One region of the Rhizobium sp. ERR 1071 genome, then DNA from elsewhere that is predicted to be linked to it. Evidence: riboswitches for the same ligand, from Rfam matches in the RefSeq annotation. Region 1 holds a riboswitch; the other holds the start of a gene.
The links. A riboswitch is a leader RNA that binds a small molecule or an ion and turns the genes downstream of it on or off. The one in region 1 is predicted to bind S-adenosylmethionine.
Positions count from the first base shown of each region.

Region 1 (4,415 bases):
GCGGCGGCAACGGCCATGACCAGAGCCGAAAGGAGCATGCGCAGCACCAGCTGCCGGTTCTCCATAAGGTCCGCCAGCGGCACCAGAAAGAACAGGCCGGCGGCGTAGCCAAGCAGCGAGGCCATGGCCACCAGGCCGGCACCGCTTTCGGAAAAGCCGAGCGACGGACCGATGATGCCGACCAGTGTCTGAGGCGCGAAAAGATTGATGATGATGACGCCGGTCGCGATGGCGAACAACAATGTCGAGGGAGCGGCCGTTGCTGCGGAAACCTCTTCCTCCGACTCGCTCGTGATGCATTCCGGGACCTGCGACATGATCTCTCCAAATTTCTGATAATAAAGATAGCCATCTTTATCGCTTCGTTGCATAATGCGGCAATTGAAATGAACTAATAATGATTATGCGAGCTCAGCATGAACATTCATGACCTGGAAGCTTTCGTCGCAGTGGTGGAAACAGGTTCGATCGTTGCCGCCTCCGCACGCATCAATCTGACCCAGCCAGGCATCACCCGCCGCATACAGAACCTGGAAGACAGCCTCGGCATCGCGCTGCTCGACCGGCAATCGAAGCCCTTGCGGCCGACGGCGGCAGGACGCGAGGCCTATGAGCATGGCCGTCGGGTGCTGCGCTCGCTCGACGATCTCAAGGCCGGCGTTTCGCCCGGCGGCACGATCGGCGGCGAATTCCGCCTCGGGATCATGCCCTATCTCTCCGAAGCGGCCTTATCGGCCCCGCTCGACGAATTGCGCGGCCAGTTTCCGCAATTGACGCTGCGCGTCGTCACCGGCTGGTCGCCGCAACTGATCGAACAGGTCGCTCACAGTCAGCTCGATGCGGCAACCGTCTGCCTCGCGGAAGGGCTGCAGCCGCCGGATAATGTCGTCGGCGAAATGCTCGGAGTCCATGCCGTCATTCTCGTCGCGGCACCGTCGCTGGGCGTCCCCAAGGAACCGAGATTGGAAGATCTCTCCCGCTTCCCGTGGATCATGAACCAGAGCGGCTGCGGCTTTCGCGCCTTCATCCAGCATCGCTTCGAAGCCGAACGCCTGCCCTTCGACGTCGGCGTCGAGGCCATGAGCGCCGATCTCAGAATGTCGCTGGTCGCGCGCGGTCTCGGCATCGGTGTTTTAACACCTGCCGCACTGGCGGACAGCCGCTGGCGCGATTTGGTCGAAATCGTCGAAGCCCCGGATTTCAGCCCGAAAGTCGTCAACTGGCTGGTGCATCGGCCGCCGGCGGGGCGGCTGGCGCGGCCGATCGCAATTTTTGGGGAAGCGCTGAAGGAAACGCTGAAAACGAAGAGACCGCTTCTGGCGTGAAGATTATGGAGCGGGTGAAGGGAATCGAACCCTCGTATTCAGCTTGGGAAGCTGCTGCTCTACCATTGAGCTACACCCGCCTGACATCGTGAGATGTCCAACAGTTACCGGCCTCTGTCAAGGCCGGTCGGCAATCGATCAAAGCCGGAAGTGCTTGGAGAGCTTCAGGCCCTGTGCCTGGTAGTTCGAGCCGAGGCCGGAGCCGTAGAGGCTGCTTGGCTGTTCCAGCATGTGTTCATAGATCAGGCGACCGACGATCTGGCCATCCTCGAGGATGAAGGGCACTTCGTGGCTGCGCACTTCAAGCACGGCGCGGCTGCCGCGGCCGCCGGCCGGGGCATGGCCGAAGCCGGGATCGAAGAAGCCGGCATAGTGGACGCGGAATTCGCCGACCAGCGGATCGAACGGCGTCATCTCGGCGGCGAAATGCGGCGGCACATGCACAGCCTCGCGCGAGACGAGGATGTAGAATTCATCGGGATCGAGGATCAGCTCGGTGCGGCCGCGGCTATAGAGCGGTTCCCAGAAATCGAAAATATCGTGCTGGGCCTTTTTGTCGACGTCGACGACGGCGGTATGGTGCTTGCCGCGATAGCCGATCAGGCCTTCCTTGTCGCCGGCAAGATCGATCGAGAGCGCGATGCCGCCGCCGGTGATATTCGGCTTCTTGCTGGCGACCAGCGTCTCGCTCTCGTGTAGCGCCAGCAGTTCCGGCTCGGTGAGCAGGGCCTGGCCGACGCGGAAGCGGATCTGCGACAGGCGCGAACCGCGGCGAACGACGATCGGGAAGGTGCGCGGGCTGATTTCGAGATAGAGCGGGCCGGAATAGCCGGCCGGGATCTTGTCGAACTCCTGCGCCCGGTCGGTGATGACGCGGGTGAAGATGTCGAGACGGCCGGTCGAGCTCTTCGGATTGGCGGAGGCCGACATATCCTCGGGTAGATCCAGCCGCTCCATCAGCGGCACAATATAGACGCAGCCCGTTTCCAGCACAGCGCCTTCGGAGAGATCGACCACATGCAGTTTCAGCCGGTCGAGCTTGTCGGCGACGAGATGTGATGGACCGGGCATGAAGCTGGCGCGGACGCGGAAGGCATGCGAGCCGAGCCGCAGGTCAAGGCTTGCCGGCTGGATCTGATCGACGTCCAGTTCTCTCTCGCTCGTCAGCCGCCCCGTTTCAAACAGCGCTGCGATGGCGCGATCGGCCAAAATTCCAGTATTGCGAGCCATCATGCTTCTCTCATAATTTGTCGCAGACAAAACCAAACTCGGGGAATTGACGCAAGCCGTCAACGGCAGTATTGCAACTTATCCCGTGGTGATTTGGCCGGTCGGCTTGCAGCCACGTTAAACAAATGGCTAAAAAGACCGGGGTTGAACCGGTCTGCTTTCGCGACCGGTTTTTTTGTTTTGAAAGTGGTGATGGCATGAGCAAGACTTGGCGCCCCGCAACCCAGCTCGTACACAACGGAACGCTCCGTTCGCAATTCGGCGAGACCTCCGAAGCAATCTATCTGACCCAGGGCTTCGTCTATGAGACCTCGGAAGCGGCGGAAGCCCGCTTCAAGGGCGAGACGGATGGTTTCATCTACGCCCGCTACGGCAGCCCCACCAACGACATGTTCGAAAAGCGCATGTGCGCGCTGGAAGGCGCTGAAGACGCCCGCGCCACCGCGTCCGGCATGGCCGCTGTCTCCGCAGCCATCCTTTGCCAGCTGAAGGCCGGCGATCATATCGTCGCTGCCCGCGCCCTCTTCGGCTCCTGCCGCTGGGTGGTCGAGACGCTGGCGCCGAAATACGGCATCGAATGCACGCTGGTCGACGGCCGCTTTACCGAGAACTGGGAAAAGGCCATCCGCCCGAACACCAAGGTGTTCTTCCTCGAAAGCCCGACCAACCCGACGCTGGAAGTGGTCGATATTGCCGCCGTCGCCAAGCTCGCCAACCAGATCGGCGCAAAGGTCGTGGTCGACAACGTCTTCGCCACGCCGCTCTTCCAAAAGCCTTTGGAACTCGGCGCCCATATCGTCGTCTACTCCGCCACCAAACATATCGACGGCCAAGGTCGTTCGCTTGGTGGCGTCATCCTTTCCGACAAGCAGTGGATCGACGAGAACCTGCAGGACTATTTCCGCCACACCGGCCCGGCCATGTCTCCCTTTACCGCCTGGACGCTGCTGAAAGGCATTGAGACGCTGCCGCTGCGCGTTGCGCAGCAGACGGCGAACGCCTCCAAGGTTGCCGATTTCCTCGCCGAGCAGACCAACAAGGTCGCCCGCGTGATCTATCCCGGCCGCAAGGACCATCCGCAGGCCGATATCATCGCCAAGCAGATGAGCGGCGGCTCTACGCTGGTCGCCTTCGAGCTCAAGGGCGGCAAGGAAGCGGCCTTCAAGCTGCAGAATGCGCTGGAGATCGTCAAGATTTCCAACAATCTCGGCGACTCGAAGAGCCTGATCACCCATCCTGCCACCACGACGCACAAGAACCTCACCGACGAGGCCCGCGCCGAGCTCGGCATTTCGCCGGGCACCGTGCGCTTCTCCGCCGGCATCGAAGACAGCGCGGATCTGGTCGAGGACTTCGCCCGCGCGCTCGAGCAGGTTTCCGCCTGATATCAATCGAGCCGCCCGGATTTTTCCGGGCGGCTCGACCTGCCCCCATCGGGCAATCTCGCGAAAGATAGGGTAGCTCGTCAGCTAGCGGCCTTGAATTCAACCAGACCGTTGTTCAGGAAGACCGTCTTGTCGAACAATTTAAGATCCAGCGGATTCGGCAGGCGAACATCCGAGAGATCGGGCACTGGTTTCAGCGCCGGATCATAGGAACGGTCGATCTGCGAGACAAAGACGACGATCACGCCTCTGGCGCGCGCAAACGCCTTCAGCGCCCGGACCTGGATCATCAGCTCCGGTTTTTCCCGTTTCTGATCGAGCAGCTGCAGAAAATCGACGACCGCCAACGTGCCACGCGGCGCACCGGCCAGCCTCTCGACGATATAATCGGCGCTGATGGCATCTGAATTGTCGAATTCAAACAGATCGGCAAATTCCGCATAATCGGCACCGATGACAGGAAAACGGTCCAGGA
Region 1 covers NZ_VITM01000003.1:525,203-529,617, forward strand. Annotated here, with positions in the region: gene FBZ99_RS12630 (MFS transporter) at 1-317, opposite strand, end outside; gene FBZ99_RS12635 (LysR family transcriptional regulator) at 417-1,325, shown strand; tRNA gene FBZ99_RS12640 (tRNA-Gly) at 1,332-1,405, opposite strand; gene FBZ99_RS12645 (2'-deoxycytidine 5'-triphosphate deaminase) at 1,464-2,558, opposite strand; SAM riboswitch at 2,631-2,709, shown strand; gene FBZ99_RS12650 (O-succinylhomoserine sulfhydrylase) at 2,753-3,940, shown strand; gene FBZ99_RS12655 (DNA helicase) at 4,021-4,415, opposite strand, start outside.

Region 2 (4,415 bases), on a different contig from region 1:
TCGCCGGCATTGATCGTGACCGTACCCTCCGCGATCCGGAAGCCGTTTTCCGTCGCCTCGTCGCTGGTCTTCGTCGAAATCTCCAGATCGGTCCAGACCATCGTGCCCGGCGCCGCCTTTTCGAAGACGAGGGTGTGCGGCATCGGCATTTTATCGTCCATTTCCGTCAGTGCCTTGCGGAAATCGGTCACGCGCATCAGCGTCGCACGCCATTCGGCAATCGGGCCGAAATTGGCGACATACCAGCGCAGCGCGGAATTGACCTGATTGAAGGCGCCGACGGCCACCATCAGCTGACCGAAGGTCAGGCCGCCGGAGAAATAGGCGGGCGCGGCAACGAGGATGGGAATGATCAGCACCAGCCAGCCATAGCCGGCCGAAACCCAGGTGAGATTGGTATTGGCGATGGCAAGCTGACGGATGACAGCAAGCACGGCCGATATGTCGAGATTGATCCGCCGGCGCTCGTTCTCCTCGCCTCCGGCGATGGTGATTGCCGGCATATGCTCATTGGCATGCATGAGCGCGAAGCGCAGCTCGGCTTCCTTCGAATAGCGGTCTGCATTCAATCTCACCAGACGCCGGCCAACAAATTGGCTGAGGAAAGAGGCGGATCCGGCATAGAGGATTGCCGCCCAGACCATGTAGCCGGGAATGGAGAAGCTCATGCCCCGGAGGTGAAAGACCATGCCGCTGGAGAGCTCCCAGAGCACGCCGATGAAGCTCAAAAGCAGGATCGTCGCCTGTACCAGTCCAATGGCAAGCCCCGTCGAGCTTTCGGCAAGATTGCGGGCGTCCTCATGCAACCGCTGGTCGGGATTGACGCCGATCAGGCCGGAGGAGGCAAGACGAAGCGCACGCTTGGCCTGCAGCCATTGATCGACCAGATCGCGCGCCAGCCCCTCACGCATGTAGAGCGCGGTCATCTGGTTGAGCCAGGCCTGAACGACATTGAGGACCAGCAGCGAGCCGGCGATGATGCCGAAGACGCCGAGTTGATGGAAGAAAGCGGAAATATCGCGCCTTGCCAGCGAATCGTAGAAGGGCGCATTCCAGCTGTTGAGCAGCACCTGGACATAAGCCGTGACCAGAATGATCACGAAAAGCGCGATGGTCAGGGAAATGATCTTGATGCGAACAGCCGAATTCCAGAAAGCGGAGAACATCATCCTCAGCCGAAAGAAAAGGCTCAAATCGTATCCGACCTGTTCATTTCCCTGGATATTCGGCTTGGCTTGCTTTTCAACTGCCATCAGCACTTCCCTGCGACGCGTCCCGTCAGTTAATCATGACCCGCCCTCATGTCCACCCTTGCAATAGATCGGTGGGATCACATTCCTATATACACGGTTTCGCGTCTTGAACCGAATAAGGTCAGCAATTAGCTTGCGCTCGAAAGATTGAGAAAGCCTTCCGATGCAATTCCAGGGAACCGCCGACTATATCGCCGACAAGGATCTGATGGTCGCAGTCAATGCCGCCATAAGGTTGGAGCGTCCGCTTCTCGTAAAGGGCGAACCCGGTACGGGCAAGACCGAACTTGCACGCCAGGTGGCGGCCGCGCTCGGTCTCGACCTGATCGAGTGGAATGTCAAATCGACGACGAAGGCCCAGCAGGGTCTCTACGAATATGACGCGGTTTCACGCCTGCGCGACAGCCAACTCGGCGACGTCAGAGTTCATGATGTCAGGAATTATATCCGCCAAGGCAAGCTCTGGCAGGCCTTCACCTCGCCGAAGAAGTGCGTGCTGCTGATCGACGAGATCGACAAGGCGGATATCGAATTTCCGAACGATCTCCTGCAGGAACTCGACCGCATGGAATTCCATGTCTACGAGACCGGGGAGACCATTCGGGCCGCGATCCGCCCGATCGTCATCATCACCTCGAACAACGAGAAGGAACTGCCGGACGCCTTCCTGCGCCGCTGTTTCTTTCACTATATCCGCTTTCCCGACATGGAGACGCTGAAGCGTATCGTCGAGGTGCATTATCCCGGCATCAAGCAGGCGCTCGTTCATGCGGCACTGACGCAATTCTTCGAAATCCGCGACGTGCCTGGCCTGAAGAAGAAGCCTTCGACCTCCGAAGCGCTCGACTGGATTCGCCTGCTTGTTACAGACGATATCGATCCCGAAACGCTACGCGCCGATGCGAAGAACGCGTTGCCGAAGCTGCATGGCGCACTGCTGAAGAACGAGCAGGATGTCCATCTCTTCGAACGGCTGGCCTTCATGGCGCGAGGGCAGGGAAGATAATGCAACCCGATGCCGTCAAGGTCTTAATCTATGCCGTTCGGGATGGGCATCTGCTTGTTTTCGGTGAGCCAGATTTTCCCGCCGTCCAGATCCAGGTTCCTGGCGGCACGGTCGAATCCGGTGAGGACATCGTAGCGGCCGCGGCGCGCGAATTCGAGGAGGAGACCGGTTTTGCGCCACACGAACTCTATTCGCTGGGCGTTCACGACTACCATTTCGAAAAGAACGGCCGCGATTACCATCACCAACGGCACTATTTCCGCTGCCATATCTCCGAACGAGCGCCTGCCACTTGGCTTCACTACGAAATGACGCCTTTCGACGGTGGCGACCCGATCGGCTTCCGCTTCTTCTGGCTACCGATCGAAGCTGCCAGGCATCGCCTGGGTTACGGCATGGAAGCCCTCCTTGAATATCTGTAGGCCACATCGCGCCTCCAAGCTCAACCCCAGACTTTCCCCGACGCTTGCCCCATTGACCCGCGGAGATGTCGGGTTTATGAAATTTCCCTCGTGGTGATTTGGCCGGCCGGCTTGCAGCCACGTTAAATAAGTCGCTAAAGGGCCGCGTGCGGACCGGTAGCGATTCTTATCGCGGCCGGTTTTTTTGTATTTGGCGAGTGAAACGATGCCCATCAAGATTCCCGATACGCTCCCCGCGTTTGAAACCCTCCAGAACGAGGGTGTGCGGGTGATGACCGAAACGGTGGCGTTCCGACAGGATATCCGCCCCCTTCAAATCGGGCTTCTGAACCTCATGCCGAACAAGATCAAGACCGAGATCCAGATGGCGCGCCTGGTCGGCGCATCGCCGCTGCAGGTGGAGTTTTCGCTGGTGCGCGTTGGCGGCCACAAGGCCAAGAACACCTCGCAGGAGCATCTGCTTGCTTTCTACGAGACGTGGGAAGAAGTGAAGCACCGCAAGTTCGACGGCTTCATCATAACCGGCGCACCGATCGAGCTGCTGGAATATGAGGACGTCACCTACTGGAACGAGATGCAGGAGATCTTAGACTGGACGACCACCAACGTCCATTCGACGATGAACGTCTGCTGGGGGGCGATGGCGGCGATCTACCATTTCCACAAGGTGCCGAAATATACGCTTACGGAGAAGGCTTTTGGCGTCTATCGCCACCAGAACCTGAAGCCCTCTTCGGTCTATCTCAACGGCTTCTCCGACGATTTCGCCATTCCGGTGTCCCGCTGGACCGAAGTGCGCCGGGCAGACATCGAAAAAGTGCCCGGCCTGGAAATACTGATGGACTCGAGCGAGATGGGCGTCTGTCTCGTGCACGAACAAGCCTGCAACCGGCTCTACATGTTCAATCACGTGGAGTATGATTCCACGTCGCTGGCGGATGAGTATTTCCGCGATGTGAATGCGGGCGTGCCGATCAAGATGCCGCACAACTACTTCCCGCATAACGACCCGGAAATTCCTCCGCAGAACCGGTGGCGCAGCCATGCGCATCTGTTCTTCGGCAACTGGATCAATGAGATCTACCAGACCACGCCGTATGATCTGGAGGAGATTGGCCAGGAAAGGACGTGAGGCTTGTTCATTCCCTTCTTCCTGAAGCTGAGGCAAGCGAAAGTTCCGGTGACGCTCCGGGAATTCCTGTCGCTGCTTGAGGGAATGGAAGAAGGGATTGCCGATTACGACGTGGAGGCCTTCTACTATTTGGCCCGCGCGACGCTGATTAAGGACGAACGCTTCATCGATCGCTTCGATCAGGTCTTCGCCGATTACTTTCGCGGCGTCGAGGCGATCGGCGGCAATGCCGATGGAGAAGCAATGGAGCGGACCGCCATTCCCGAGGAATGGCTGCGCAAACTTGCCGAGCGGCATCTGACCGAAGACGAAAGAAGAGAGATCGAGGCACTCGGCGGCTTCGACAAGCTGATGGAGACGCTGCGCGAACGGCTGGCCGAGCAGAAGGGCCGGCATCAGGGCGGCTCGAAATGGATCGGCACGGCAGGCACCTCGCCCTTCGGCGCCTACGGCTACAATCCGGAAGGCGTGCGCATCGGCCAGGAAACCTCGCGCCATCGCCGGGCGGTAAAAGTCTGGGATCGGCGCGACTTCAGGAATCTCGACGACGGCGTCGAGCTCGGCACTCGCAACATCAAGGTAGCGCTGAAGCGCCTGCGCCG
Region 2 covers NZ_VITM01000008.1:203,051-207,465, reverse strand. Annotated here, with positions in the region: gene FBZ99_RS24650 (ABC transporter ATP-binding protein/permease) at 1-1,253, opposite strand, end outside; gene FBZ99_RS24645 (AAA family ATPase) at 1,417-2,259, shown strand; gene FBZ99_RS24640 (NUDIX domain-containing protein) at 2,259-2,681, shown strand; SAM riboswitch at 2,762-2,839, shown strand; gene metA (homoserine O-acetyltransferase MetA) at 2,887-3,813, shown strand; gene FBZ99_RS24630 (vWA domain-containing protein) at 3,817-4,415, shown strand, end outside.
Region 2: linked by a shared signal. The riboswitch ahead of metA (homoserine O-acetyltransferase MetA) and the one ahead of FBZ99_RS12650 (O-succinylhomoserine sulfhydrylase) in region 1 are both predicted to bind S-adenosylmethionine.